Regions from separate parts of the Streptomyces sp. NPDC043176 genome, predicted to be linked through region 1. Evidence: riboswitches for the same ligand, from Rfam matches in the RefSeq annotation. Region 1 holds a riboswitch; each other region holds the start of a gene.
What was found. Region 1 has a riboswitch for cyclic di-AMP ahead of AC067A_RS03770 (C40 family peptidase). Riboswitches for the same ligand answer to the same signal wherever they lie in the genome.
Positions count from the first base shown of each region.

Region 2: it holds a riboswitch for cyclic di-AMP, as region 1 does, so the genes downstream of both, AC067A_RS29915 (LysM peptidoglycan-binding domain-containing M23 family metallopeptidase) here and AC067A_RS03770 (C40 family peptidase) in region 1, are expected to answer to the same signal.
Region 3: it holds a riboswitch for cyclic di-AMP, as region 1 does, so the genes downstream of both, AC067A_RS20320 (transglycosylase family protein) here and AC067A_RS03770 (C40 family peptidase) in region 1, are expected to answer to the same signal.
Region 4: it holds a riboswitch for cyclic di-AMP, as region 1 does, so the genes downstream of both, AC067A_RS22360 (M23 family metallopeptidase) here and AC067A_RS03770 (C40 family peptidase) in region 1, are expected to answer to the same signal.

Region 1 covers NZ_JBWKCA010000002.1:256,494-263,746, reverse strand. Annotated here, with positions in the region: gene AC067A_RS03780 (ATP-dependent Clp protease proteolytic subunit) at 1-535, shown strand, start outside; gene AC067A_RS03775 (hypothetical protein) at 542-847, shown strand; cyclic di-AMP (ydaO/yuaA leader) riboswitch at 1,187-1,368, shown strand; gene AC067A_RS03770 (C40 family peptidase) at 1,372-1,848, shown strand; gene AC067A_RS03765 (ATP-binding protein) at 1,992-2,429, opposite strand; gene AC067A_RS03760 (8-amino-7-oxononanoate synthase) at 2,733-3,911, opposite strand; gene bioB (biotin synthase BioB) at 4,055-5,311, shown strand; gene AC067A_RS03750 (adenosylmethionine--8-amino-7-oxononanoate transaminase) at 5,304-6,584, shown strand; gene bioD (dethiobiotin synthase) at 6,621-7,253, shown strand, end outside.
Region 2 covers NZ_JBWKCA010000023.1:33,389-40,641, reverse strand. Annotated here, with positions in the region: gene AC067A_RS29935 (STM4013/SEN3800 family hydrolase) at 1-88, shown strand, start outside; gene AC067A_RS29930 (STM4012 family radical SAM protein) at 85-1,422, shown strand; gene AC067A_RS29925 (STM4011 family radical SAM protein) at 1,530-2,393, shown strand; gene AC067A_RS29920 (SGNH/GDSL hydrolase family protein) at 2,594-3,388, opposite strand; gene AC067A_RS29915 (LysM peptidoglycan-binding domain-containing M23 family metallopeptidase) at 3,539-4,528, opposite strand; cyclic di-AMP (ydaO/yuaA leader) riboswitch at 4,531-4,689, opposite strand; gene AC067A_RS29910 (tyrosine-protein phosphatase) at 5,081-5,902, shown strand; gene AC067A_RS29905 (DUF6126 family protein) at 5,918-6,073, opposite strand; gene AC067A_RS29900 (helix-turn-helix domain-containing protein) at 6,107-6,736, opposite strand; gene AC067A_RS29895 (aspartate aminotransferase family protein) at 6,813-7,253, opposite strand, start outside.
Region 3 covers NZ_JBWKCA010000011.1:235,201-242,453, forward strand. Annotated here, with positions in the region: gene AC067A_RS20310 (cytochrome P450 family protein) at 1-1,015, shown strand, start outside; gene AC067A_RS20315 (transglycosylase family protein) at 1,134-2,189, shown strand; cyclic di-AMP (ydaO/yuaA leader) riboswitch at 2,448-2,621, shown strand; gene AC067A_RS20320 (transglycosylase family protein) at 2,625-3,326, shown strand; gene eno (phosphopyruvate hydratase) at 3,658-4,944, shown strand; gene AC067A_RS20330 (FtsB family cell division protein) at 5,083-5,553, shown strand; gene AC067A_RS20335 (DUF501 domain-containing protein) at 5,583-6,128, shown strand; gene AC067A_RS20340 (Ppx/GppA phosphatase family protein) at 6,125-7,039, shown strand.
Region 4 covers NZ_JBWKCA010000013.1:142,218-149,470, forward strand. Annotated here, with positions in the region: gene AC067A_RS22350 (M16 family metallopeptidase) at 1-151, shown strand, start outside; gene AC067A_RS22355 (M16 family metallopeptidase) at 148-1,545, shown strand; cyclic di-AMP (ydaO/yuaA leader) riboswitch at 1,745-1,909, shown strand; gene AC067A_RS22360 (M23 family metallopeptidase) at 1,922-2,692, shown strand; gene AC067A_RS22365 (GntR family transcriptional regulator) at 2,895-3,578, shown strand; gene AC067A_RS22370 (HPr family phosphocarrier protein) at 3,731-4,012, opposite strand; gene AC067A_RS22375 (bifunctional acetate--CoA ligase family protein/GNAT family N-acetyltransferase) at 4,188-7,199, shown strand; gene AC067A_RS22380 (DUF5998 family protein) at 7,240-7,253, shown strand, end outside.

The sequences.
Region 1 (7,253 bases):
CCGGATCGTCTTCCTCGGCACGCCCATCGACGAGACCTCCGCCAACGACGTCATCGCCCAGCTCCTGCACCTCGACCACGCGGCTCCCGGCCAGGACATCTCGCTGTACATCAACTCCCCCGGCGGGTCGATCAGTGCGATGACCGCGATCTACGACACGATGCGGACGCTCGCCTGCGACGTGGAGACCACCTGCCTCGGGCAGGCCGTGTTCACCGCCGCCGTGCTCCTCGCCGCCGGCACCCCGGGCAAGCGCATGATGCTGCCCGGCGCCCGGATCACGCTCGAACAGCCCGCCCTGGACGAGCCGCTGCGGGGGCAGCCGAGCGACCTCGACCTCCAGGCCCGCGAACTGCTCCGGCTGCGGGCCCTGGTGGCCGGGATGCTCACCGAACACACGGGCCGGAGCAGGGAGCGGATCGACGCCGACATCGATCGCCTGACGGTCCTCGACGCGTCGGCGGCCGTCGCGTACGGACTGGTCGACCACGTCCTCACGAACCGGCGGGCGTCCGCCGGCGGCACGGCGCGGTGAGGGGCCGTGGTCCCGGAACTGCCGCCGCTGCCGGCCCTGACCCGCGCCGAGGGTGATTTCGTCGACGCGTACCTCGAAGTCGTCGACCTCCTGGGCAGAATCAACCCATCCAGGGGTTCGCATACCTATGGGGCGCTGCGCGCGGCACAAGCCCTGGTGGGGCGCACCGAGGCCCTGCTCGAGGCGCTGACGCTCATGCATATACGGGGCGAGAACGAGGTACGCGCCGACACATTGACGCGCGCCCTGAGGGTGTTGGACGGCGAGCGCCGGGCCGACCGCGTCACGGTCCCACGCACTCGGCCGAGTTGACATTCCCGGGTGTCGTGTCCAGCTCCGAACGGCCGACGCGCGCCGCAGAAATCCTCGCCCGTTCGGCGTAGTCGACGAATCGACAGGAAGCGCGGGTGAGTTGCGCAACAGGTGTACACATCTGGCGGAATCGAACGTTCCACCGCAGGTGCGGGACTCGTAGGCCAAACCTCCGAAGATCGCAAAGCCCGCTTGTCCACCCGTATGGATCAGTCGTGAGGAGCCTCACATATCGCCGTTTCAGCTCGGTTTTCGCCCATGTCGTGGGTCAAGATCCCTGACGACGACAAGCCCCCGCCGCCGCGGCGGGGCGGTCCGGGCGGACGCCGAGTCCTGCCGCTGTCCCGGACGCCTGGTCGACAGGAGTGGATCGGCAGGAGTGGAGGACCCGATTTTTGCGGGACGAACGCGCTGTTCCGGCAGCGAGGCCGTTCCTTGGGGTGAAGCCGCAGCCGCGGCCGGGCATCTTCGCCAGCCCGAACCCGACAGGTCATCCTTCGCAGGCGGCTGACGAAGGGTTGCGCATGACTGCGCAGATGCACGTCCCGTCCCTGCTGTCCCGGGCCGGAGCCGTCTCGGCTCTCACCCTCGCCGCCGTCGGCGGCACGCTGCTCGCCCCAGGAGTGGCGCCGGAGGCCCAGGCAGCGACCACCCACGCGAACAAGGCACTGAGCGTCGCCGCGTCCAAGAAGGGAGCGCCGTACGGCTACGGAGCCACCGGGCCCACCAGGTTCGACTGCTCCGGTCTGACGCTCTACGCGTACAAGAAGGCGGGCAAGTGGCTGCCTCGCACCGCGCAGCAGCAGTACAACAAGACCCGGCACATCTCCGCGTCCAGCAGACAACAGGGGGACCTGGTCTTCTTCCACTCCGGTGGAAGGGTCTACCACGTGGGCATCTACGCCGGTGGCGGCAAGATCTGGCACTCGCCCAAGACGGGGTCCTGGGTGAAGCTCGACAGGATCTGGTCGTCGAAGGTCTACTACGGCCGCGTCCGCTGACGGAGCCCGGCCACTGAACCGGCCCTCGGACGGCACTGAGGAGTGGGGCCGCCGCCCCACTGCTCCGCCGCCTCCTGAGGGCCTGTCCGGCACTTCGCGAACGGTGTGTGGCCGCGTGGGGGCTCCGCCCCGGCCGGCCCGCCCTAACGGCTGGGCACGGCCGCCGCAGTCCAGGGGAGGCTGATCCAGACCGTCTTCCCGCCGTCCTCGGTCGGGGTGACGGAGAGACGGCCGCCGGCCTCGGCGGCCAGGGAGCGGATGATGACCAGGCCGCGCCCGTTGTCCTGCTGCACCGCGGCCGGAAGGCGGCGGGGCCTGCGGGGATGGCTGTCGGTCACGCCGATGTGGAGGAACTCCTCGCGGACCAGCCGGACGTCGACCGTGAAGTTCGGCGACTGGCCGAAGGTGTGGAGGACGGCGTTGGTGGCCAGCTCCGAGACGATCAGGCGGATCGCGTCGGCGGTGTCGCCGTCGCCGTCGAGGCCCCAGCCGGTGAGCACGTCCGCGACGTACCGCCGGGCCGTGGGCACCGAGGCGGGTTCGCTCGGCAGCGTGACGGATGATTCCTGGTGATCTGCCATGGCGACGCTGTCCCTTTCCCGCCGGGGAGCACACCCCGGATTGCGCTTCGCGCCAGAGTGCCACCGATCGTGCCGCCCCGAGCGGGGTTCCACCAAGATATGTCCCCATCTGTCGCCCGAAGCGGTGAACTATGCGCGCTGGGAACGCGCTTGGGCGCCCGGATGGTGTCCTGCCCGATCCAGCCGGGGCGTTCGGTGCGGGCGACGGGCGGACGGCCGGGCGCCGGGCCTGCTGAGTGTCCAGGGGGTGCCCTGTCGATCAGGCCGGGCTCGGGGGTCCGATCGACAGGACCCCCTGGACACTCAGCCGGTCGGCGCCGTCCGCAGGATCGTCTCCACCGCACGCCCGATCTGCGCGTCGGTCAGGTCCGCGCGGGCCGTGAGGCGCAGTCGCGAGATGCCGTCGGGCACCGACGGCGGCCGGAAACAGCCGACCAGCAGACCCTGTTCGCGGCAGTCCGCCGCCCAGGCGAGTGCCGCCTCCGGGGAGGGCGCGCGGACGGAGACGACGGCCGCGTCGGGCCGGGCCGAGGTGAGCCCGGCGTCGGTGAGCAGCCGGTGCAGTGTCGTCGCGACGGTACGGGCCCGCTCGGCGAGGCCCGGTTCGGCGGCGATCAGCCGCAGGCTCGCGAGCGCGCCGCCCGCGGCGGCGGGGGCGAGCCCTGTGTCGAAGATGAAGGTGCGGGCGGCGTTCACCAGGTGCTCGATCACCCGCGCGGGGCCGAGGACGGCGCCGCCCTGGCTGCCCAGGGACTTGGAGAGGGTGAGGGTGGCGACGGCGTCCTCCGCACCGGCCAGCCCCGCCTCGTGCAGGGCGCCCCTGCCTCCGGTGCCGAGGACGCCGAAGCCGTGGGCATCGTCCACCACGAGCCCGGCACCGTGCGCGCGGCAGGCCTCGGCGAGCGCGGGGAGCGGGGCCTTGTCCCCGTCGACGGAGAAGACGGAGTCGCTGACGACCAGGGCCCGCCGTCCGGGGCACGCGTCGAGGGTCTTGCGTACGGCCTCGGGGTCGGTGTGCGGGACGACGGCCGTCTCGGCGCGCGCGAGGCGGCAGCCGTCGACGATCGAGGCGTGGTTGGCGGCGTCGGAGACGATCAGGGAGCCACGGCCGCCGAGCGCGGTGAGCGCCGCCAGGTTGGCGGTGTAGCCGGAGGAGAAGACCAGGGCCGCCTCGAAGCCGCAGAAGTCGGCGAGTTCGCGCTCCAGGCGGGTGTGCAGCCGGGTGGTGCCGGTGACGAGCCGCGAGCCGGTGGAGCCGGCGCCCCAGCGCCGTGCCGCGTCGGCCGCCGCCTCGGTGACCTCCGGGCGGCGGGTGAGCCCGAGGTAGTCGTTGCTCGCCAGGTCGAGGAGTTCCGACTCCGCCGCCCGGGGCCGCAGCGTACGGACGAGACCGGCCTCCGCCCGGCGGCGCGCCTCGGCGTCGGTCCAGTCGAACGCGGTCCGGCGCGGGCCCGCGGCCCGTGCGTCGTCGGCCTGTGGCATACGGCGATCCTTTTGTAGGCAGCGGACAGACCCTAACCGGAGTATGCCGAGGTCGGGATGTGGGCATCCACACACCTCGATCGGAGGCGTTTGTTCGGATCCTCCTTGGCCCGGAGGCGGGCGGTAGGCAAGGATCTGCGGTTATGGACCTGCTGAACACGCTGGTGGAAAAGGGGCTGCGGCGCGAGCTGCCGACCCGTGAAGAAGCGCTCGCCGTGCTGGCGACCTCCGACGACGAACTGCTCGATGTGGTGGCGGCGGCCGGCAAGGTGCGTCGCCAGTGGTTCGGGCGCCGGGTGAAGCTCAACTATCTGGTCAACCTGAAGTCCGGGCTGTGCCCCGAGGACTGCTCGTACTGCTCGCAGCGCCTCGGCTCCAAGGCCGAGATCCTCAAGTACACGTGGCTGAAGCCGGACGAGGCGTCCCAGGCCGCCGCGGCGGGCGTCGCGGGCGGGGCCAAGCGGGTCTGCCTGGTGGCGAGCGGCCGCGGCCCGACGGACCGGGACGTCGAGCGGGTCGGCAAGACCATCGAGGCCATCAAGGAGCAGAACGAGGGCGTCGAGGTGTGCGCCTGTCTCGGTCTGCTCTCGGACGGCCAGGCGGAGCGCCTGCGGGAGGCCGGCGCCGACGCTTACAACCACAACCTGAACACGTCCGAGGCGACGTACGGGGACATCACCAAGACCCACACCTACGCGGACCGCGTGGACACCGTGCAGAAGGCGCACGCCGCCGGTCTGTCGGCGTGCTCGGGCCTGATCGCGGGCATGGGCGAGAGCGACGAGGACCTCGTCGACGTCGTGTACGCGCTGCGCGACCTGGACTCGGACTCGGTGCCGGTCAACTTCCTGATCCCGTTCGAGGGGACCCCGCTCGCCAAGGAGTGGAACCTCACCCCGCAGCGTTGTCTGCGGATCCTGGCGATGGTCCGGTTCGTCTGCCCCGACGTCGAGGTCCGGATCGCGGGCGGCCGTGAGGTCCACCTGCGCTCCATGCAGCCGCTGGCCCTGAACATCGCGAACTCGATCTTCCTCGGCGACTACCTGACCAGCGAGGGCCAGGCCGGCCAGGCCGACCTGGACATGATCGCGGACGCCGGCTTCGAGGTGGAGGGCGCCGGTACGACCACGCTGCCCGCCCACCGCGCGGACGCGCTCGCCGCGGCGGCCGGCGGCTGTGGTTCGCACGCCTCGGCCGAGGGCCCTGGCTGCGGCTCGCAGGCCTCCGCCGGGGGCGCCGGCTGCGGCTCGCACGCCGGTGGCGGTTGCGGTCCCTGCGGCGGTCACGCCGAGGCTCCGGCGGAGGCACCCGCCGCCGAGGCCGCGCCGAACGCCGCCCGGACCGACCTGGTGGCGGTACGCCGCCGGGGCGCCGGCACGGACCTGGCGCCGAATGCGTAACGACGAACTCCTCGCCCTGGACCGGGCGCACGTCTGGCATCCGTACGGCCCCATGCCGGGGCGGGCGGAGCCGCTGGTCGTCGCGTCCGCGTCCGGGGTGCGCCTCCGGCTCGCCGAGCCGGTCGAGGGCCAGGGCGAGCTGGTCGACGGCATGTCCTCGTGGTGGTCGGCGATCCACGGCTACAACCACCCCGTGCTCAACGAGGCGGTGCGCGGGCAGCTGGAGAAGATGAGCCACGTCATGTTCGGCGGGCTCACCCACGAACCGGCGGTGCGGCTCGCCGCCCGGCTCGTCGAGATCACCCCCGAGCCGCTGCGGCACGTCTTCCTCAGTGACTCGGGCTCCGTCTCCGTCGAGGTGGCGGCCAAGATGTGCCTGCAGTACTGGCGCTCCCTCGGCCACCCGCAGAAGCAGCGGCTCCTCACCTGGCGCGGCGGCTACCACGGGGACACCTGGCAGCCGATGTCCGTCTGCGACCCGCAGGGCGGCATGCACGAGCTGTGGACGGGCGTGCTCCAGCGGCAGGTGTTCGTGGACACCCCGCCGGCGACGTACGACGAGTCCTACGCCGAACTGCTGCGAACCGAGATCGGGCGCCACGCCCACGAACTGGCGGCCGTGATCGTGGAGCCCGTGGTCCAGGGCGCCGGCGGCATGCGCTTCCACGACCCGGGCTACCTGCGGGTGCTCCGCGAGGCGTGCGACGCACACGACGTGCTGCTCGTCTTCGACGAGATCGCGACCGGGTTCGGCCGGACGGGCAAGCTGTTCGCCGCCGATCAGGCGGGGGTCTCCCCCGATGTGATGTGCGTGGGCAAGGCGCTGACCGGCGGCTACCTGTCGATGGCGGCGACGCTCTGCACCGGCCGGGTCGCCGACGGCATCTCCCAGGGCGAGGTGCCGATCCTGGCCCACGGGCCGACGTTCATGGGGAACCCGCTCGCCTCGGCCGTCGCCCTCGCCTCCCTCGACCTGCTGCTCTCCCAGGACTGGGAGGTCGAGGTCAAGCGGATCGAGACCGGCCTGCGGGAGGGCCTCGCCCCTGCCGCCGACCTGCCGGGCGTGCGCGAGGTCCGGGTGCTCGGCGCGATCGGTGTCGTCCAGCTCGACCACGAGGTCGACATGGCGGCGGCGACGCGCGCGGCGGTCCGGGAGGGCGTGTGGCTGCGCCCGTTCCGGGACCTGATCTACACGATGCCGCCGTACGTGACCGGCAACGAGGACCTGGCCCGCATCTGCGCGGCGGTCCGCGCGGCCGCGTCGGCCGGCTGAACAGGCCGAACGGCCGAACGGAAGGACTGGGCAGCAGTGGGAATCATCGTCGTCAGCGGTACGGGGACGGAGATCGGCAAAACGGTCGTGACCGCCGCGGTGGCCGCCGCGGCAACGGCGGCGGGACGGTCCGTCGCCGTCCTGAAGCCGGCGCAGACGGGGGTCGGGCCGGACGAGCGGGGCGACGCCGACGAGGTCGTCCGGTTGTCCGGAGCCGTGACCTCCGCCGAGCTGGGCCGCTTCCCGGAGCCGCTGGCCCCCAACACGTCCGCGCGCCGGGCCGGGCTCGCACCGGTCGGGCCCCGGGAGGTCGCCGAGGCCGCCCGGAAGCTCGCCGCCGACCACGATCTGGTGCTCGTCGAGGGGGCGGGCGGGCTCCTCGTCCGTTTCGACGAGGAGGGCGGCACCCTCGCCGAGGTGGCCTCGCTCCTCGGCGCACCCGTCCTGGTCGTGGTCCCGGCCGGTCTGGGAACCCTCAACACGGCGGCCCTCACCGGCGAGGCACTCCGGGCCCGCGGGATCGAACAGCTCGGTGTGGTGGTCGGCAGCTGGCCGGCCGCGCCCGACCTCGCGGCCCGCTGCAACCTCACGGACCTGCCGGAATCGGCCGGCGCCCCGCTCCTCGGCGCGGTGCCGGAAGGCTCGGGGTCGCTCACCCCGACCGAGTTC
Region 2 (7,253 bases), on a different contig from region 1:
CGGGCACCGGCTCGGCCACGAGGTCGTGTGGACCGTGCCGTACGCCCAGTTCGTCCTGCCCGGACCCGACCGGGAGGCCGCCGCGTGAGCACCCCCACCCCCCGCCCGTACCGGAGCTACGTCTACGCCTACCCGCACAAGACGGCGTACCGCCCGCTTCCCGGGCGCCCGGAGCTGGCCGCGCTCTGGGCCGACGAGCCGAAGGAGGCGCTGTCGCTGTACGCGCACATCCCCTTCTGCGAGGTCCGCTGCGGATTCTGCAACCTCTTCACCCGTGTCGGCGCCCCTGACGAGCTGACGACCCGTTACCTCGACGCGCTCGACCGGCAGGCCACCACTGTGCGCGAGGCCCTCGGGGACCGTGATCCGGTGCGGTTCGCCACGGCGGCCTTCGGCGGCGGCACACCCACCTTCCTCACCGCCGCCGAGCTCGAGCGGCTCTGCGACATCGCCGAGAAGCGGATGGGGGTGGACCTGCGGGCGGTGCCGCTGTCCGTCGAGACCTCGCCCGCGACCGCGACCGCCGACCGGCTCGCCCTGCTCGCCGACCGGGGCGCGACCCGGCTGAGCATCGGGGTGCAGAGCTTCGTGGAGGCCGAGGCGCGGGCGGCCGTCCGGCCACAGCGCCGGACCGACGTGGAGGCGGCGCTCGGCCGGATCCGGGACACGGGCGTCCCCGTGCTCAACATCGACCTGATCTACGGGATCGACGGGCAGACCGAGCGGTCCTGGCGTGTCTCCCTGGACGCGGCCCTCGCCTGGCGGCCCGAGGAGCTGTACCTCTATCCGCTGTACGTGCGCCCGCTCACCGGCCTCGGCCGGATCAAGGATCCCGCCGCCGCCGACCGCGCCTGGGACGAGCAGCGGCTCCTCCTCTACCGCTACGGCCGGGACCACCTCCTCGCGCACGGCTACGAGCAGGTGTCGATGCGGATGTTCCGCCGTACGGACGCCGGTCCCGCCGGCCCGGACGACTACGCCTGCCAGACGGACGGCATGATCGGCCTGGGCTGCGGCGCCCGCTCCTACACCTCCGCCCTGCACTACTCCTTCGACTACGCCGTCGACATGCGCGAGGTCCGCTCGATCATCGACGTGTACACGGAGACGGAGGACTTCTCCCGCGCCGAGCACGGCTACGGGATGACGGGGTCCGAGGCCCGGCGCCGTCACCTCCTCCAGTCGCTGCTCCAGGCGGAGGGCATGCCCGTCGCCGGGTACGAGGAGCGGTTCGGCTCCTCCCCCTTCACCGACTTCGGCCCGGACCTCGCCCGGTTCGAGGAGTACGGCTGGCTGGACGCCGACGCCCCGCCGGGGCTGCTGCGCCTGTCGCCGGAGGGCCTCGCGCACTCCGACGGGCTCGGGCCCGAGCTCTTCTCCCCCGCCGTACGGGCCGCGATGGCCGCGTACGAGGCGAAGTAGCGGGGGCCGGCGTGGACCTGACCCCACCCCCCGGCGTGGACCTGACCCCACCCCCCGGCAGGGACCTGCCACCGCCTCCGGGCGCGGGCCCGACCCCGCCCTCGGCGATGGACCTGACCCTGCTCTACCGGGGCCCGCTCTCGTCCTGCGACTTCGACTGCCCGTACTGCCCGTTCGCCAAGCGGCGGGACACCCCGGAGCTGCTGCGGGCGGACCGGGCGGCGCTCGAACGGTTCACCGGGTGGGCGGCCGGGCAGACCGGTGACCGGCTGCGGATCCTCTTCACCCCGTGGGGCGAGGGCCTGGTGCGCTCCTGGTACCGGCGGGCGCTGGTCGGGCTGTCCCGGCTGCCGCACGTGGAGCGGGTGGCGATCCAGACCAATCTGAGCTGCCGCACCGGGTGGCTGGCGGAGGCGGACCCGGAGAGCGTGGCGCTCTGGTGCACGTACCACCCCGGGCAGACCCCGTACGAGCGCTTCCTCGGCAAGTGCGGTGAGCTCGCGGAGCGGGGCGTCCGGTTCAGCGTCGGCGTGGTCGGTCTGCCCGAGCACGCCGGGGACGCCCGCCGGCTGCGTGCGGCGCTGCCGTCGCACGTCTACCTGTGGGTGAACGCGGCGGAGGGGCGCGCGTACACCGACGCGGAGGCGGCGGAGTGGACGCGGATCGACCCGCTCTTCCCCTACAGCCGGCGTCCGCACCGCTCGGCGGGACTGCCCTGCCGCACCGGCGAGTCGGTGGTGTCGGTGGACGGCGAGGGGACGGTGCGGCGCTGCCACTTCGTCAGGGCCGAGCTGGGGAACCTGTACGACGGCTCGTACCGCACCGCCCTGCGTCCCCGCGCCTGCCCCCTCGCCGTCTGCGACTGCCACATCGGCTACGTCCATCTGGAGACGCTGCCGCTGTACGACGTGTTCGCCGGCGGGGTCCTGGAGCGGATCCCCGCCGCCGTTCCCCCGCCGGCTCCGGTCTAGGGCCTGTCTGACCATTCCCGTCGGATCAGGCTGGGGCGTTCGGTGCGTGCGATCGGCGTGCGGCCGGGGCGCCCTCGAATGGGGTCTCCCCCGCTCGAGCGAAGCCGAGAGCTTGGGGAAGGAGCTACTTGGGCGTTTCGGCCGTGCGGCGAGCGTGCGTGCCGGGCGGTCCGGACCCGACGGGAATGGTCAGACAGGCCCTAGAGGGGCATGAGGTCGGGGCGCTTCGCCTCGACGTGGTCGCCGGAGCTCTCGCCCCTGAGCCGGCGGCCGATCCAGGGGACCAGGTACTCCTTGGCCCAGTGGATGTCGTCCTTGCGGACCTCCAGGGCGCCCCGGGGCTGCTGCGGGGGCCACGCCTGGTCCGGGTCGGCCGGCACCGGCAGGCCGAGGACCTGGGCGGCGCGCAGGGCGACCCGGGTGTGGCCGTCGGGCGAGAGGTGCAGCCGGTCGTCGTCCCAGGCGCGCCGGTCCTGGACGGACTTCAGCGACCACAGGTCGAGGACCGGGCAGCCGTAGCGGTCGGCGATCGCGCGGACGTGTCCGTTGTACGTGGCGATCTTGCCGCGCAGGTGCTTGAGGAGGATCACCTCGCGGGTGTCGAAGCCGGTGGTCACCATGACGGTGCCGACGGCGGAGGTCAGTTCGGCGACGGCGCGCTCGAAGCGCTCGGCGACGTCGTCGGGGTCCGTGCCGGGGCGGATGATGTCGTTCCCGCCGGCGCAGAAGGTCACCAGGTCGGGGGCGAGTTCCTTCGCCCGGGGGACCTGTTCCGCCACGATCTGGTCGAGGAGGCGCCCGCGTACGGCCAGGTTGGCGTAGCGGAAGGTGTCGTGCTCCGGCAGCTGGTCGGCGAGCAGTACCGCGAAGCGGTCCGCCCAGCCGACGTACGTCCCGTCGGGCCCGGGGTCTCCGACGCCCTCGGTGAAGCTGTCACCGATCGCCGCGTACGACCCGAATGCGTTCTTGTCTGTTGATCTCGAATCGTCTGCCACGGGAGCACATACTTCCCCTTCGGATGTGACCTACGCGACCGTAAGGAGGGGTTGACGCCGGGTGACATATGCCACCGATAAAGATTCTGCCAAGCCGGAATACGGCGACGGCCCGGCACAGGGGTGCCGGGCCGTCGGAGGGTGCGCGCGTCAGACGGAGACGCCGTGCTGGCGCAGGTAGGCCAGCGGGTCGACGTCGGAGCCGTAGTTCGGCGAGGTCCGGATCTCGAAGTGCAGGTGCGGGCCGGTGGAGTTGCCGGTCGAGCCGGAGAGGCCGATCTGCTGGCCGCCGGTGACGGTCTGGCCGGACGAGACGGAGAGGGAGGAGAGGTGGGCGTACTGCGAGTAGTTGCCGTCGGCGTGCTGGATGACGACCTCGTTGCCGTAGGCGCCGCTCCAGCCGGCGGAGACGACCGTGCCGGCGCCGACGGCGCGGACGGTGGTGCCGGAGGAGGCGATGAAGTCGACACCGGTGTGGTAGCCGGAGGACCACATGGAGCCGGAGGCGTGGTACGGGGTGGAGAAGCCGCCGCCGGCGACGGGCGTGACCCAGCCGGAGGCGGAGGACTGCGACGACTGGGAGGTGGAGGTCTCCGAGGTGGAGGTCTCCGAGGTGGCGGCGGCCGGGGCCGAGGCGCGCTGGTCGCCACGGGAGGCGCGCTGGGTGTCGCCGTTCTTCTCCGAGTCCTGCGAGCTCTGGGTGGTCTCGGGAGCGGCGGCCTTGGGCGCGGCGCTCTTCGGGGCGGCGGGCGCGGTGCCCTTGGCGCCGAGGGTGAGCTTCATGCCGGGCAGGATCAGCGAGGGGTCGTCGCCGACGACCCGGCGGTTGTCCGCGTACAGCCTCTGCCAGCCGCCCGCCAGGTGGTGGTCGGCGGCGATCTTCGACAGGTAGTCGCCCGGGACGACGGAGTACGTCTTCGGCGCGGCCTTGGCGGCGGCGGGGGCGGCCTGGAGGGCGGCGGGCGCCTTGACCTGGGCCGCGGCGGTGGCGACCTGGGCAGGGACGGCGGCCGGAGCGGCGTGGGCCCCGGTCGCTCCGAGGAGCGGGAGGGCGACGACGGCGCCACCGGTGCCGGCGACGGCGAATCCACGCGTGATCGGGTTGGTCCTGGGACGGCGGTGCTTACCCTTCGCGGGCATGGCGAATTCCTCTCCGGCGCCTGCGAGGTGAGCTGTCGGGTTCGGACTGGAGATGCCCGGCCGCGTTCTCACGCGGCTTCACCCCAAGCCGTCCTGCGTCCGCGGGACCGGCGTACTTACCTGGGTCCCCCGCTCCTGCCACACATGGGTGAGTGAATTCCGGACGGTGGCAGGATTCGGCGGTCCGACCGGATTGACGGTGACGCTAGACGAGGGGGTGGGCGCGGACAAGCCACTGTTTTCCGACGACATTCCACGGGGTGCCGTCCGGCTCGAATTCCGGTCACCCTGCGTGGATGACGGACCCTCGATTTCCTTTTTGCGCACGGCAATTGCTCCGGGCCTTCGGCCACGATCCGTCACTTTTATGACGCTGCTCACGCGGCGCGGCTCATCTCGCCTGCAACCAGGGCGCGTTATGGCCTAACGCCCTAAAACGGACAGATCGCTCATTACCGTCCGAGGGGGTGCGCCGTCACCGCCCCGCCTGGATGATTGGCCCAGGAACCGATCTCGCGTCGGGCACCCGAACGACGACACCCAGGAGCATCCGTGACGCAGCAGCTTCCGCAGGTACCGCCCACCGAAGCGAACGAGCCCGAGCTGGCCGGGGTCCGCAACTTCCGGGACGTGGGCGGCCTGCCGACGACGGACGGGCGCGCCGTGCGCGCCGGCCGCCTGTTCCGCAGCGGCCACCTCGCCCACGCGACCGAGAGCGACGCCGCCTTCCTCGCCACGCTGGGACTGCACACCGTCTTCGACTTCCGCAACGAGGCCGACCGGAAGGTCGAGGGCGCGGACGTCGAGCTGCCGGGCGTACGGAACGTGAACATACCGCTCAACGACCCGGCGGACGGCAAGGAGTTCTGGAAGCTGGTGCGCGACGGCGAGATCGCGCAGCTGCGGGAGATCCTCGGCGAGGGCAAGGCCGCCGACCGGATGTCCGAGTCGTACCGGAAAATGGTGATACAGCGGACGCCCGAGCACAGCCGGATCCTGCACTCGATGGCGGAGGAGAGCGTTCCCGCCCTGATGCACTGCGCGGCCGGCAAGGACCGCGCCGGCCTCTCCATCGCGATCACCCTGCTCGCCGTGGGGGTCGAGCGGGAGGCGATCGAGGCGGACTACGTGAAGTCGAACGATCCGCACCGCCGCTACAAGGTGCGCCGCAGCTCCACCGCCCCCGACGCGATGTCGCCCGAGGTGATGGAGCTGCTGAGCCCGCTGTTCGACGCGCGGGTGGAGTACCTGCGGGCCGCGTTCGAGACGATCGAGGCGACCTGGGGCACGGTGGACGCCTATCTCGCGGAGGGCCTGAAGCTGGCTCCGGAGACCCGCGAGCGGCTGCGGGAGCGGCTGCTCACGGAGGGGTGACCCCGGCCGCGCCTCCTACTGGTTCTGCCCGCCCAGCATGAAGAGCAGGTAGAGGAACCCGGCGAAGAGGTGGCCGGCGATCAGGTAGGCGAAGAGGCGGAGCACGAGGCCCTTGGGGAACTTGCCCTCTCCGCGCTCCTCGCCGGTGACCGGTGCGGACTTCTCGGACATGTCGGTCCTTTCCAGGGGAAGGGTCACACGGGATCAGCGCAGGTGCGGGGTTCCGTCGCCGAGGCACAGCTCGGCGACGGGACTCTGCATCAGCGTGTGGACGAAGAGCAGCTCGGCACCGCCGGTGGTGGCGGCGCCGATCCGGTGCGGGGTCAGCGAGTCGAAGTGCGCGCTGTCCCCGGGATCGAGGACGTGGACCGTCTCGCCGAGCGCGAGCCGCACCCGGCCCTCCAGGACGTGGATCCACTCCTCGCCGGGGTGGACCCGCACGATGTCGGCCCGGGTGGCGTACGGCACGTGGACCCGCAGGCACTGGAGGGCGCGTCCGGCGCCGCCCGCCTGGCGGTAGGTCCAGCCGCCGGCCTCGACGGGCTCGGAGCGGTCGGCCCGGACGACGGGGTCGCGCTCGGGAGGGGCCTCGCCCAGGAGCTCGGAGACCGTCGTACCGTAGATACGGGCGAGGGCGAGCAGCATCGGCAGCGAGGGCTGCCGGTTCCCCGTCTCCAGGCGTGAGAGGTGGGCGGGCGAGAGACCGGCGCGCTGGGCCGCGACCTCCAGGGTGAGCCCCCGGCGGCGACGCAGGGCCCGCAGCTGCGGGGCGACGTCGGGCAGGACGTCGGAGGCGGTGGGGTCCGGGGAGGTCTCCCCGGGGACGTGGTCCATGGGTCCATTCCGCCAGGAACGTGCCTCTGAGGCAAGTTTCTTGCCCCAGAGGCAAAATCCGGGCGATCGGTGCCGGTCAGCGCTGGGCGACCGCCTGCTTGACCAGCGTCTTCCCGAAGTCCCACATGAGCCCGCCACCGCCGTGCGCCTCGTCCATGACCGCCGTGAAGGCGGTGACGAACCGGTCCACGTCGGCCTCGTCGATGATCAGCGGCGGGATCAGCTTGATCACCTCCAGGTGGTCTCCGGACACCTGGGTGAGGATCCGGTGCCGCTGGAGCAGCGGGACGACGACCATCTGGGCGAAGAGGCCCTTGCGGGCCGTCTGGAGCATCGTCCAGCGGCCGCGCAGCCCGAGGGAGGACGGCCGGCCGAACTCGATCCCGATCATCAGACCGCGCCCGCGGATCTCGTGCAGCAGCTCGTACCGGGGCACGAGCTCCTTCAGCCGGCCGGACAGCAGGTCGCCGACGCGGCGGGCGTGGGCGACCGTGCCCTCGCGCTCCATGACCGACAG
Region 3 (7,253 bases), on a different contig from region 1:
CATCCCCGGCGAGCGCAAGGCCGAGCTGATGACCCATCTGCTCAACATCGACCCGCCGGACCACACCCGGCTGCGACGGCTGGTGTCGAAGGCCTTCACCCCCCGCCGGGTCGCGGAGTTCGCGCCGCGCGTGCAGGAGCTGACCGACCGGCTCATCGACTCGTTCGCGGAGCGGGGTTCGGCCGACCTCATCCACGAGTTCGCGTTCCCGCTGCCGATCTACGCGATCTGCGACCTCCTCGGCGTCCCGCCGGAGGACCAGGACGACTTCCGGGACTGGGCCGGGATGATGATCCGCCACGGCGGCGGGCCGCGCGGCGGGGTCGCGCGGTCGGTGAAGAAGATGCGCGGCTACCTGGCGGAGCTGATCCACCGGAAGCGCGAGGAGTCCGGCGAGGACCTCATCTCGGGGCTCATCAAGGCCTCCGACCACGGCGAGCACCTCACCGAGAACGAGGCCGCCGCCATGGCCTTCATCATTCTCTTCGCCGGCTTCGAGACCACCGTGAACCTCATCGGCAACGGGGTCTACCAGCTGCTGCGGCACCTCGGGCAGCGCGAGCGGCTCCAGGCCTCGATCGCGGCGGGGGAGACGGGGCTCCTGGAGACGGGCGTCGAGGAACTGCTGCGGTTCGACGGGCCGGTGGAGATGGCGACCTGGCGGTACGCGACGCGGGCGCTGACCATCGGCGGGCAGGAGATCCCGGCGGGCGACCCGGTGCTCGTCGTGCTCGCCGCCGCCAACCGGGACCCGGAGCGGTTCACGGGACCGGACGTCCTGGACCTCACCCGGCGCGACAACCAGCACCTGGGGTACGGGCACGGCATCCACTACTGCCTGGGCGCCCCGCTCGCCCGGCTGGAGGGACAGACGGCGCTGGCGACCCTCCTGACGCGCCTGCCGGACCTGCGACTTGCCGTCGACCCGGACGAACTCCGGTGGCGCGGTGGGCTCATCATGCGGGGATTGCGGACACTTCCGGTGGAATTCTCCCCTTCCGGACCCTCGCGATGAACTGACGGATCGTCAAAACTGTGATCTTCACGTGATCGGGGGTCCACCGACTTGTGACGAGCGTTCGAATACGGCTACCTTCGCCGCAGTCTTCAGCCGTCACGCGAAAGGCGCTTCTATGCGTTCCGGGAACGGACGACACCGTCGCCCCCGTCAGGCCCCCGCTCTTGTCGTCGCCGCCGGTGTGACCGGCTCCGCCATGGCGCTGCCGCTGCTCGCCACGGGATCCGCCTCCGCCGCCGACGCCTCCACCTGGGACCGCGTCGCCGAGTGCGAGTCCGGTGGCCAGTGGAGCGCCAACTTCGGCAACGGGATGTACGGCGGGCTCCAGTTCACCCAGGACAGCTGGGAGCGGAACGGCGGCCTGGCGTACGCGCCCAGCCCCGACCTGGCCAGCCGCGCCCAGCAGATCACGGTGGCCGAGAAGGCCCTTGCCAAGGGCAGCACCGAGTGGGCGACCTGTGCGCCGATCGCCGGTCTGACGAACGACGGCAAGGGCACCGGCGTCGACCCGGGCCCGACGGCCGTCCCGGCGGCCCCCGCGGGGCCCGTCGCCGAGTCGAACCGGACCGACGGCCTGTCGGCGGGCTCCGCGGGCACCTCCCGGGCCGCCCAGGCGCCGAGGACGGCCATGGCCGCCCCGACGCCCGCCGCGCCCACCACGCCCACCGCTCCGGAGACCCCGGACGCCTCCGTCACCCCGGGCGCGCCCACCACGCCCGGTACGTCGACGACCCCGGGCACGCCCGATGCGTCCGTTACGCCTGGTATGCCTGTTTCCCCCGGGGCGACCGGGGGTGACGTGTCGTCGGCCACGCCCGGATCCGGCAAGCACCGGGGCGAGGCCGCACCGGAGGAAACCGGCAAGCCGGGCACTTCATCGGAATCCGGGCGACACGCCTCGTCCACGGACAAGCCAGCCGAAAGCTCCACCATCACGCCGTCGACTGACGGCGTGGTGGATTCGGGCACAACGGACAGTCAGGACACTTCGGCCGAGTACACCGTGCAGCCCGGTGACAGCCTGTCCGACATCGCGCAGTCGAACGAACTGCCCGGAGGCTGGGCGGCCCTCTATGACGCCAACAGGCAGACGGTGGGCGCCGATCCGGACCTGATCCTGCCTGGTCAGAGCCTTGAGCTGACGACGGATCCGGCGACGGCCGCCGGGTAGTTCAGGGCCGTATGTCCGGTTCTGGGCAAGTGAGACATGGGTCTCTTCGCCTCAACTGGCGTGTCCTGTCCGTGACCTTTGCCTCCGTCACCTCTCACCTGCGCAAACGCCCCCCACCGGAGGGCAGGTAGGGGCGGTATTTCCGCAATGCGCCTCTTTGAACTTCCGGTGGGTCTGTGTCTACGGTCTTAACCGCTCGCCACCGCGGGCCCCGTCGACCGAAACGCCGAATCCTGCCGTCGGCCGATGGGAACAGTCGTCGCGTAAGCGCCGAAGGCAGGAGTGGGGGACCCAAGGTAAGTGCCGGTCCCGGCCGTCGAGACAGACGGCCGATGACCGGCTTGGGGTGAAGCCGCGTGCTAGGACACGCGGCCGGGCAACTTTCCGGCCCGAACCCGACAGCTCACCTCACAGGCGTCGGTGAGGAGAATCTCCATGCTGTTTTCCGGCAAGGGCAAACATCGTCGTCCCTCCAAGGCCACCCAGGTCGCCACGCTCGTCGGCATCACCGGTGTCGCCGTCGCCGCCCCGCTGATGACCGCGGGCACCGCGTCGGCCGCCACGGCCTCCGAGTGGGACCGCGTCGCCCAGTGCGAGTCCGGCGGCAACTGGTCCATCAACACCGGCAACGGCTACTACGGCGGCCTGCAGTTCTCGGCCTCCACCTGGGCCGCGTACGGCGGCACCGCCTACGCCTCGACCGCCAACCAGGCGTCGAAGTCCCAGCAGATCGCCATCGCCGAGAAGGTCCTCGCGGGCCAGGGCAAGGGCGCGTGGCCGAGCTGCGGCGTGGGTCTCTCCAACGCCGCCTACAGCGGCGGCACCGAGGCTCCCGAGCGCACGGCCACCAAGCCGACCACCCGCAGCGAGCAGCGCCAGGCCCCGAAGAAGGCCACGGCCACGAAGAAGGCCGCCTCCGCCAAGAAGGCCACGGCCCAGCGGACCGTCACCACCCCGGCCGGCGCGACGGTCAAGCAGGGCGACGGCGAGTACCGGGTCAAGGCCGGCGACACGCTCGGCACCATCGCCCAGGCGCACGGCGTCCAGGGCGGCTGGGCGACCCTCTACGACCTGAACAAGGACGTCGTCGCCGACGCCGACCTCATCTACGTGGGTCAGCAGCTCCACCTGAAGTGAGTGCGGCGGCCCGCGTGAGTCCGGCGGCTCACGCGGACCCGACGACCCTCCCGCGGTGACCACCCCGCCCGGCGCGCTCTCCCCCGTGCGCGCCGGAGCGGGGTTCCGTCGTGCAGGGGGCCCGTCCGGCGCCCGTAGAAGGGGCACCTAGCGGTTACCGTCCAGTAGATCTGAGGCCCTTCGTCCCCAGATGCATGCCCTTGGGTCCTTTTTCGTCCCAGGGTGCGGGCGCCCGGCGGGCTGGAGCCCCCGGGGCGGTTAGGCTCTTGCCGCAAGGCCAAGCGACCTGCATCGACCTTGCGTCACTTCCAGCGTCACATCCCAGAAGGAGATGCTCGTGCCGTCCATCGACGTCGTCGTAGCCCGGGAAATCCTGGACTCCCGAGGCAACCCCACGGTCGAGGTCGAGGTCGGCCTCGACGACGGCAGCACCGGCCGTGCTGCCGTTCCGTCCGGCGCCTCCACCGGTGCCTTCGAGGCCATCGAGCTTCGCGACGGGGACCCCAACCGCTACCTCGGCAAGGGTGTCGAGAAGGCCGTCCTCGCCGTCATCGAGCAGATCGGCCCGGAGCTCGTCGGCTACGACGCCACCGAGCAGCGCCTGATCGACCAGGCCATGTTCGACCTGGACGCCACGGAGAACAAGGGCTCGCTCGGCGCCAACGCCATCCTCGGCGTCTCCCTCGCCGTCGCGCACGCCGCCTCCGAGGCCAGCGACCTCCCCCTCTTCCGCTACCTCGGCGGCCCGAACGCGCACCTGCTGCCCGTTCCGATGATGAACATCCTCAACGGTGGGTCGCACGCCGACTCCAACGTGGACATCCAGGAGTTCATGATCGCCCCGATCGGCGCGGAGTCCTTCTCCGAGGCCCTTCGCTGGGGTGCGGAGATCTACCACACGCTCAAGGGCGTGCTGAAGCGCAAGGGCCTCTCCACCGGTCTCGGCGACGAGGGCGGCTTCGCCCCCAACCTCGAGTCGAACCGCGCCGCCCTCGACCTCATCGTCGAGGCCATCAAGGAGGCCGGCTACACCCCGGGCACCGACGTGGCGCTCGCGCTCGACGTCGCCGCGTCCGAGTTCTACAAGGACGGCGTCTACGAGTTCGAGGGCAAGTCCCGCTCGGCCGCCGAGATGACCGAGTACTACGAGGAGCTCGTCTCCGCGTACCCGATGGTCTCCATCGAGGACCCGCTGTTCGAGGACGACTGGGCGGGCTGGAAGGTCCTCACCGACAAGCTGGGCACCAAGGTCCAGATCGTCGGCGACGACCTCTTCGTCACCAACCCGGAGCGCCTGGCCCGCGGCATCGAGGAGGGCACCGCGAACGCCCTCCTGGTCAAGGTCAACCAGATCGGCTCGCTGACCGAGACCCTCGACGCCGTCGAGCTCGCCCAGCGCAACGGCTTCAAGTGCATGATGTCCCACCGCTCCGGCGAGACCGAGGACGTCACCATCGCCGACCTCGCCGTCGCCGTGAACTGCGGTCAGATCAAGACCGGCGCCCCGGCTCGCTCGGACCGCGTCGCCAAGTACAACCAGCTGCTGCGCATCGAGGAGATCCTCGACGACGCCGCGGTCTACGCCGGCCGCAGCGCCTTCCCGCGCTTCAAGGGCTGAGCCTCTCCGAAGAGCGGCTCCGTGCTTTGCGTCCGGAGAATTGAACAGGGAGCAAAGGCGTAGCGAAGCGAAGCGTCCCCGCACTCGGTCCCGTACCGTGTGCGGGGACGTACGCGTGAACAGGGGAGGCGACACGAGATGGCCGCGAAGGACCGGGACCGGTTCTCGACCGCGACCCGGATCAGACTGCTCGGCGAGCAGACCGCCGCCCGTGTCTACCGCTCCCAGACCCGCCGTCAGGCCCGCCGCTCCCGGCTCACCGGCCGCGCGGCCTTCCTCGCCCTCGTCGTCTGCTCCCTCGTCGTGGCCCTCGCCTATCCCATGCGGAGCTACGTCTCCCAGCAGGGCGAGATCGCCGAACAGGAGCGCAAGGCCGCCGAGGCCGCCCGGCGGGTCGAGGAACTCCGGGACGAGAAGGCCCGCCTCCAGGACCCGGCCTACGTCCGCCGCCTCGCCCGCGAGCACCTGCACTACGTGCTCCCCGGCGAGACCGGCTTCACCGTGAACGACCCCGACGCGGAGCAGCGGCCCCGCGCCGACCAGGGAGCGGCGGACCGCCCCTGGTACGACAACCTCTGGGACGGCGTCGACCACGCCGACCGTCCCTGACCCTCCTCCGCGACACGAGCAAGGCAGACATGGAAACGCCCCCTCCGCAGACCGAACGCACCGAGCCCACCGAGCGGGACATCGCCGCCTTCGAGCTCCAGCTCGGCCGCCCGCCCCGCGGCCTGCGCGCCATCGCGCACCGCTGTCCGTGCGGCAACCCCGACGTCGTCGAGACCGCGCCCCGGCTCCCCGACGGCACCCCGTTCCCGACGACGTACTACCTGACCTGCCCCCGGGCGGCCTCGGCCATCGGCACCCTGGAGGCCAACGGGGTCATGAAGGAGATGCAGGCCCGGCTCGCCACCGACCCGGAGCTCGCCGCCGCCTACCGGGCCGCGCACGAGGACTACCTCGCGCGCCGCGACGCCATCGAGGTCCTCGAGGGCTTCCCCAGCGCCGGCGGCATGCCGGACCGGGTCAAGTGCCTGCACGTCCTCGTCGGCCACTCGCTGGTCGCGGGACCGGGCGTGAACCCGTTCGGCGACGAGGCCCTCGCGATGCTGCCCGAGTGGTGGGCCAAGGGCGCCTGCGTGACCCCGTGCGCCGACAGGGACGAGAAGGAGCCGGCGGAATGACCCGGGTCGCCGGAATCGACTGCGGTACGAACTCCATCCGCCTCCTCGTCGCCGACGTCGACCCGGAGACGGGCGACCTCGTCGAGCTGGACCGGCGGATGAAGATCGTCCGCCTCGGGCAGGGCGTCGACAAGACCGGCCGGCTCGCCCCGGAGGCCCTGGAGCGCACCTTCGCGGCCTGCCGCGAGTACGCCGAGGTCATCGGGGGACTGGGCGCCGAGCGGGTCCGCTTCGTCGCCACCTCCGCCTCCCGCGACGCCGAGAACCGCCACGAGTTCGTGAACGGGGTCGTGGAGATCCTGGGCGTCGAGCCCGAGGTGATCACCGGTGACCAGGAGGCCGCGTTCTCCTTCACCGGCGCCACCGGCGAGCTGCACGGCCCGGAGAAGTACCTCGTCTTCGACCTCGGCGGCGGCTCCACCGAGTTCGTCCTCGGCAACAAGTCGGTCGAGGCCGCCCGCTCGGTCGACATCGGCTGCGTCCGGCTCACCGAGCGGCACGTCCGCCACGACCCGCCGACCGCCGAGGAGGTCGAGGCGATCCGCGCCGACGTGCGGGCCGCGCTCGACCTGGCCGCCGAGACCGTGCCGATCGACACGGCCGAGGTCCTCGTCGGGCTCGCCGGCACGGTCACCACGGTCGCCGGGATCGTGCACGGGCACACCGAGTACGACTCGGCGAAGATCCACCACGCCCGGATCTCCGCCGAGCAGATCGCCGAGGTGACCGACCGGCTCCTCGCCTCCACCCACGACGAGCGCGCCGCGATCCCCGTCATGCACCCCGGCCGGGTCGACGTGATCATCGCCGGGACGCTCGTCCTGCGGGAGATCGTCGAGCGCGCGCGGGCCCGCGAGGTCGTCGTCAGCGAGCACGACATCCTCGATGGGATCGCTCTATCCGTGGCATAGCGGGCACCTATCGAGCCTTCCGGCGACACCTCGTCGGAAAAGTTCGTGAAGTTCTTCACAAGGAAAAGGGCCCTGATGGCGCCCGAGGGGGGTCTTTAGCCCCTTCGGGGGGCGCCTCAGGGCCCTTTCGCAGGTTCGGGGGCTACTTCGCTCGCTGTTTCCATCGTGTGAACGCACCCGGTGGTTCGGCGTTAACGGGCCCTCTCCGGGCCAG
Region 4 (7,253 bases), on a different contig from region 1:
GGTCCTGGACGTCACCGCCGAGGAGGTGCGGGCGGTCGCCCAGGCCAAGCTGCGCCCCGACAACCGCGCGGTGCTGGTCTACGAGCCGCTGGCGACCGAGCAGAGCGACCACGCCGACGGCGATGACGAGGAAGAGGGAGCGGACCAGTGACCGACGCCGCCGTGTCTTTGACGAGCATGGACTTCCACCCGCAGCCGGAGCCGGGCGTCGCCAGGCCGTGGGCCTTCCCCGCCCCGGACCGCGGGAAGCTGGACAACGGTCTGACGCTGCTGACCAGCCACCGCCCCGGCCAGCAGGTCGTGGCCGTGGAGATCTTCGTGCCGGCCCCGCTGGACGCGGAGCCGGCCGGCCTCGACGGCGTCGCCACCATCATGGCCCGCGCGCTCTCGGAGGGAACGGACCGGCGCAGCGCCGAGGAGTTCGCGGCCGAGCTGGAGCGCTGCGGCGCCACGCTCGACGCGCACGCCGACCACCCGGGCGTACGGGTCTCCCTGGAGGTCCCGGTCTCCCGGCTGCCCAAGGCGCTCGGGCTGCTCTCCGAGGCCCTGATCGCCCCGGCGTTCCTGGAGACCGAGGTCGAGCGCCTGGTGCGCAACCGTCTCGACGAGATCCCGCACGAGACGGCCAACCCGTCCCGCCGCGCCGCCAAGCAGCTCTCCAAGGAGCTCTTCCCGGCCGAGTCCCGGATGTCCCGGCCGCGCCAGGGCACCGAGGAGACCGTCGCCGCGATCGACGCCGCGGCCGTCCGCGCCTTCTACGAGGCGCACGTCCGGCCCGGCACGGCCACGGCCGTGGTCGTCGGCGACCTGACGGGGGTCGACCTCGACAAGGTCCTCGCGGACACGCTGGGCGCCTGGACCGGCGAGCCGGCCGAGCCGCTCCCGATGCCGCCGATCACGGCGGACGACACCGGACGGGTCGTCATCGTGGACCGCCCCGGAGCCGTCCAGACCCAGCTGCTCATCGGCCGGATCGGTCCCGACCGGCACGACCGCGTCTGGCCGGCCCAGGTCCTCGGCACGTACTGCCTGGGCGGCACCCTCACCTCGCGGCTCGACAAGGTCCTGCGCGAGGAGAAGGGCTACACGTACGGCGTGCGGGCCTTCGGCCAGGTGCTCCGCTCGGACGCCGAGGGCAACGGCGCCTCGATGCTCGCCATCAGCGGCTCCGTCGACACCCCCAACACCGGCCCGGCGCTCGGGGACCTGTGGCAGGTGCTGAGGACCCTCGCCGCCGAGGGGCTCACCGACGCCGAGCGCGAGACCGCCGTGCAGAACCTGGTGGGGGTCGCGCCGCTCAAGTACGAGACGGCCGCCTCCGTGGCCGGGACGCTGGCCGATCAGGTCGAGCAGCACCTTCCGGACGACTTCCAGGCCCAGTTGTACGCGCGCCTGGCCGAGACCGGCACGGTCGAGGCGACCGCGGCCGCGGTGAGCGCCTTCCCGGTGGACCGGCTCGTCACGGTGCTGGTGGGCGACGCGGCGGAGATCGCGGATGCGGTGCGGGAGCTCGGCATCGGCGAAGTGACCGTCGTGACGGGCTGATTCCGGCTCCGGCGTGACAACGAGAGGGCCCTGGCGGCATGTTCGCCGGGGTCCTCCCGTTTGTCCGTATTGGGATCAAGACTGATCATTTGCCCTGTGGCATGTCTTACAAAAAGCGTGTCTGGTTGGTGAATGAAAGACGATCCGCATAGCGTCGGGGCGGCTGTTCGTCAGTTGCACGTGCCGCAGCCGCGGCATCGGACAGTCATCGCCGAGTCCCCGTCAGGCGCGAGCCTGGGGAGCCGGGGACCCACATGAGTCCCTGGGGTGAATCGGACGCCTTCGTCCCGTACGGAGGGGCCCGTAGGAGACCTTCCTGCTCCGAACCCGTCAGCTAACCCGGTAGGCGAGAAGGAAGGAAAGGATCAGCCCCTACATGGCGTTCACCCGTGCCACCGGGAAGCATCGTGGTCCGAGCCGGATGGCGCGCCGCGGCGTGGGCATCGCCGGCGTCGCGACCCTCGCCACCACCGGCGTCATCGGAACCCTCGCCTCCCCGGCGCTCGCCGCCGACACGGACAACCGCTCCGCCGAGGACACCGGCCTCACCAAGGTGATCACCGAGAACTCCCTCGTGGACCGGATCGACGCCCAGGCCGCCGCCCAGGAGCAGGAGGCCGTCGAGGCCGTCGCCCAGGCGAAGGCCAAGGCCGAGGCGAAGCGCAAGGCCGAGGCCCGCGCCAAGGAGATCCGGCAGGAGCGCGAGCGCGCCGCCCGCGAGGCCGAGCGCCGCCGCCTGAACTCCTTCCAGCTTCCCGTCGCCGGCTCGTACGTCTCCACCGGCTACAAGACCGGCGGCTCCCTCTGGTCCTCCGGCAGCCACTCCGGCGTCGACTTCCACGCCGCCTACGGCAGCCGGGTCGTCTCCGTCGGCTCCGGCACCGTCGTCGAGGCCGGCTGGGGCGGCGCGTACGGCAACAACATCGTGATCCGGATGAACGACGGCACGTACACCCAGTACGGGCACCTCTCCTCCATCGGCGTCTACGTCGGCCAGACCGTCGAGCCCGGCCAGCAGATAGGCGTCTCCGGCTCGACCGGCAACTCCACCGGCCCGCACCTCCACTTCGAGGCGCGCACGAGCCCCGACTACGGCTCCGACATCAACCCGGTCGCCTACCTCCGCGCCCGCGGCGTCGAGGTCTGACCCTCCGGCCCGTTCCGCACCGCGTCGCAAAAGCCCCGGCTCGTACTGAGCCGGGGCTTTTCGCTGCCCGGAAGACGGCCGCATAAGGCGATGAATTCCGCCGGGGCTTCGGAAATCCCGGTGCGCTGCCATAGAGTCGATGGTCGGGCGCAGAACAGGCGCCGCTCGAATTGTCTCGCGCGGACCAAAGCGGAGGTCGGACATGCGCATTCCCGCGCATTCGGTATGCACGGCGATCCGGGACGACATCGTCTCCGGCGTCCACGAGCGGGGCGGCCGGCTGACCGAGGAACAACTCGCCCGCCGGTACGGGGTCTCCCGCGTCCCGGTCCGCGAGGCCCTGCGCACCCTGGAGTCCGAGGGGTTCGTCGTCACCCGCCGGCACGCGGGGGCACACGTCGCCGAGCCCACCGACCAGGAGGCGGCCGACCTCCTCGACATGCGGTCGCTGCTCGAACCGCTGGGCGCCGCGCGCGCCGCGCAGCGCCGCACCGACGCCCACCTCAAGGTCTTGCGCGGCCTGGTCAGGCTGGGGCAGGAGCGCGCCAGGCGCGGCCAGGGCGAGGACCTGCGCTCGCTCGGCGGCTGGTTCCACGAGACGCTCGCCCAGGCCTCGGGCAGCCCGGCCCTGACGGCGCTGCTCACCCAGCTGCGGCACAAGATCGCCTGGATGTACGCGGTGGACCTGCCCACGCATCCGGTGGAGGCCTGGGCCGAGCACGGTGCCATCGTGGACGCGGTGGCGCGCGGGGACGCCGAGCGGGCCAGGGCGCTCACCGTGCTGCACGCGGAACGCTCGCTGTCGCTGCACCGGCTGAAAAAGCCGGCCGGTGGCCCTGTGAGGGTTTCGCAACATGCAGTCAACACGGCGAGTGCCCGGAATTAACGAGCGCGCCGTATACAAAGAGCAGGCATTCCGCCGGTTATTCGTGCTGCCTGAAAAGGCGCTGAGAATACCGCCCGAAAGGCACCGCGAAAGGCGAATGGCCGTGTCGCCGGAATTCGGCGACACGACCATTCGTCGTGCGGGGGACCGGCTCAGACGGTCTCGGGGAGTTCGTCCAGACCCTCGGCGACCAGCTTCGCGAGACGGTCCAGCGCGACCTCGGCGCCGTCGGCGTCCGAAGCGAGGACGATCTCCTCGCCGCCCTGCGCGCCCAGGCCGAGCACCGCGAGCATGGACGCGGCGTTCACCGGGGTGCCGTCGGACTTGGCGATCGTCACCGGCACGCCGGAAGCCGTGGCGGCACGGACGAAGATGGACGCGGGGCGGGCGTGCAGGCCCTCGGCCCAGCCGACGTTGACGCGGCGCTCAGCCATGGTGTTGCCCTTCAAGTCTCAAGCGGGTTGTCTAGACCAGTCTCTCATGTGCTGCGTGGTGCTCGCGCCGACCTTCGACCCGGACGGGACCGCCCTTCGGCCCTCCCTACCTTGCACGGCGCGCACCCGCCGCGCGAGCGGTGCCACGTGCGTGTCGCGGCCTTAGGCTGACCCCATGCAGAGCGCGTCGGAGCAGTCGGAAGCGGCGGAACGACCGGCCCCGCCGGCACCCCCGGAGCACGCCTACCCCGACCACTGGGAAGCGGACGTGGTGCTCCGCGACGGCGGCACCGCGCGCATCAGGCCCATCACCGCCGACGACGCGGACCGGCTGGTCAGCTTCTACGAGCAGGTCTCCGACGAGTCGAAGTACTACCGCTTCTTCGCGCCCTACCCGCGCCTCTCCGCCAAGGACGTCCACCGCTTCACCCACCACGACTTCGTGGACCGGGTGGGACTCGCCGCGACCGTGGGCGGCGAGTTCATCGCCACCGTGCGCTACGACCGCATCAACGCGCAGGGGATGCCCGCCTCCGCCCCGGCGGACGAGGCCGAGGTCGCCTTCCTCGTCCAGGACGCCCACCAGGGCCGCGGCGTCGCCTCCGCCCTCCTCGAACACATCGCGGCCGTGGCGCGCGAGCGGGACATCCGGCGCTTCGCCGCCGAGGTGCTCCCCGCCAACAACAAGATGATCAAGGTCTTCACGGACGCCGGCTACACCCAGAAGCGCAGCTTCGAGGACGGCTCCGTCCGGCTCCACCTCGACCTCGAACCCACCGACCGCTCCCTCGCCGTCCAGCGCGCCCGGGAGCAGCGGGCCGAGGCGCGCTCCGTGCAGCGGCTCCTCAACCCCCGGTCCGTCGCCGTCGTCGGCACCGGACGCGCGCCGGGCGGCGTCGGCCGCACCGTCCTGCGCAACCTGATCGGGGCCGGCTTCACCGGACGCGTGTACGCGGTGAACGCCTCGCTCACCGACGGGCCCGCGGAGCTCGACGGCGTCCCCGCCCACTCCTCCGTCGGCGCCATCGGGGAGCCGGTGGACCTGGCGGTCGTCGCCGTCCCCGCCGAGCGGGTGCCGGAGGCCGTCGCGGACTGCGGCGAGCACGGAGTACGCGGCCTCGTCGTGCTCTCCGCCGGATACGCCGAGAGCGGGCCGGCCGGCCGCGACCGCCAGCGCGAGCTCGTACGGCAGGCCCGCTCGTACGGCATGCGGATCATCGGGCCCAACGCGTTCGGGATCATCAACACCGCCGACGACGTGCGGCTCAACGCCTCGCTCGCCCCGCAGATGCCGGCCGCCGGGCGCATCGGGCTCTTCGCCCAGTCCGGCGCGATCGGGATCGCCCTCCTCGCCGGGCTCCACCGGCACGGCGCGGGCCTCTCCTCCTTCATCTCGGCCGGCAACCGCGCCGACGTCTCCGGGAACGACTTCCTCCAGCACTGGTACGACGACCCCGGCACCGACGTCGTCCTCCTCTACCTGGAGTCGATCGGCAACCCCCGCAAGTTCACCCGGCTCGCCCGCCGCACCGCCGCCGTCAAACCGGTCGTCGTCGTCAAGGGCGCCCGGCACAGCGGCAGCGCCCCGCCCGGCCACCGGGTGCCGGTCACCCGCATCCCGCACGCCACGGTCTCCGCGCTGCTCCGCCAGGCCGGCGTGATCCGCGTCGACACCGTCACCGAACTCGTCGACGCCGGACTCCTCCTCGCCGCCCAGCCGCTGCCCGCCGGACCCCGGGTGGCGATCCTCGGCAACTCCGAGTCGCTCGGCCTCCTCACGTACGACGCGTGTCTGACGGAGGGGCTGCGCCCGCTGCGGCCGCTCGACCTGACGACGGCGGCGGAGCCGGCGGACTTCAGGGACGCGCTGGCGGCGGCCCTCGCGGACGAGACCTCCGACGCGGTCGTCGTGACCGCGATCCCGTGGGTCGGCGAGAACGGTGCCACCGAGTTCGGCGACGGCGAGGTCCTCGCCGCCGCCCTCCGCGAGGCCGTCGCCTCCGCACCCGCGCCCAAGCCGGTCGTCGTCGTCCACGTGGAGATGGGCGGCCTCGCGGAGGCCCTCGCCGTCGCGACCAGCACGCGGCCGACCCCGGCGGGCCGCGCCGCCGCGCCCGGCGCCCGCCCCGCCACCCGCCGTACGGACCAGGCCGCGACACCCCCCGACCCCCACGCGGTCACCCCCGGCCCGCTCGCCCCCGACGCCCGGAACCCGGGTGCCCTCGCGCCCGGCTCCCCGGCGTCCGCGGGCCCCGGGACCGCCGCGTCCACCCCACAGACCACCCCCGCCCCTCCCGCCGCACCCGCGACCATCCCCGCCTACCCCGCCGCCGAGCGGGCCGTGCGGGCACTGGCCGAGGCCGTGCGGTACGGGCAGTGGCGGCGTCAGGCGGCCGACCCCGGGCGGGTGCCCGAGTACGAGGACATCGACGAGGCCGGGGCCGCCGCGCTCATCGAGCACGCGCTCGGCGGCAGGGACGGCGACGGCACGGACGCCCGCGGTGTGACCCTCGACACCGACCAGGCCGGCGAGCTGCTCTCCCGCTACGGGATCGACGTGCTGCCGACGCTGCCCGCGCCGACCCCCGACGAGGCGGTCTCGGCCGCCGCCCGGCTCGGCTACCCCGTCGCCCTGAAGACGACCGCCCCGCACCTGCGCCACCGCCCCGACCTCGGCGGCGTCCGCCTGGACCTCGCCTCCGAGGAGCAGCTCCGCACGGCGTACGCCGAGCTGACCGAGGTCCTCGGCAAGCCGGAGGAGCTCCTGCCGGTGGTCCAGGCGATGGTGCCCCGGGGCGTCGACACCGTCGTCCGCTCCGCCATCGACCCGGCCGTCGGCGCCGTCCTCTCCTTCGGCCTGTCCGGCGCCGCCTCCGAACTGCTCGGCGACACGGCCCACCGCCTGGTGCCGGCCACCGACCGGGACGTCGCCGAACTCGTCCGCTCCCTGCGCACCGCACCGCTGCTGTTCGGCTGGCGCGGCTCCGCGCCCGTCGACACCCCGGCCCTCGAGGAGCTGCTGCTCCGCGTCTCGCGGCTCGTCGACGACCACCCCGAGGTGGTCGCCGTCTCCCTGGAGCCGGTCGTCGTGGCACCGCGCGGCCTCTCCGTCCTCGGCGCCACCGTCCGCCTCGCCCCGCCCCCGCCCCGCACCGACCTCGGTCCCCGCAGCCTGCCGAGTTACTGACGGGGCCGGAGGGGGCCCGAGGCCCCGTAGGATGGAGTCCATGGCAAAGAGCGG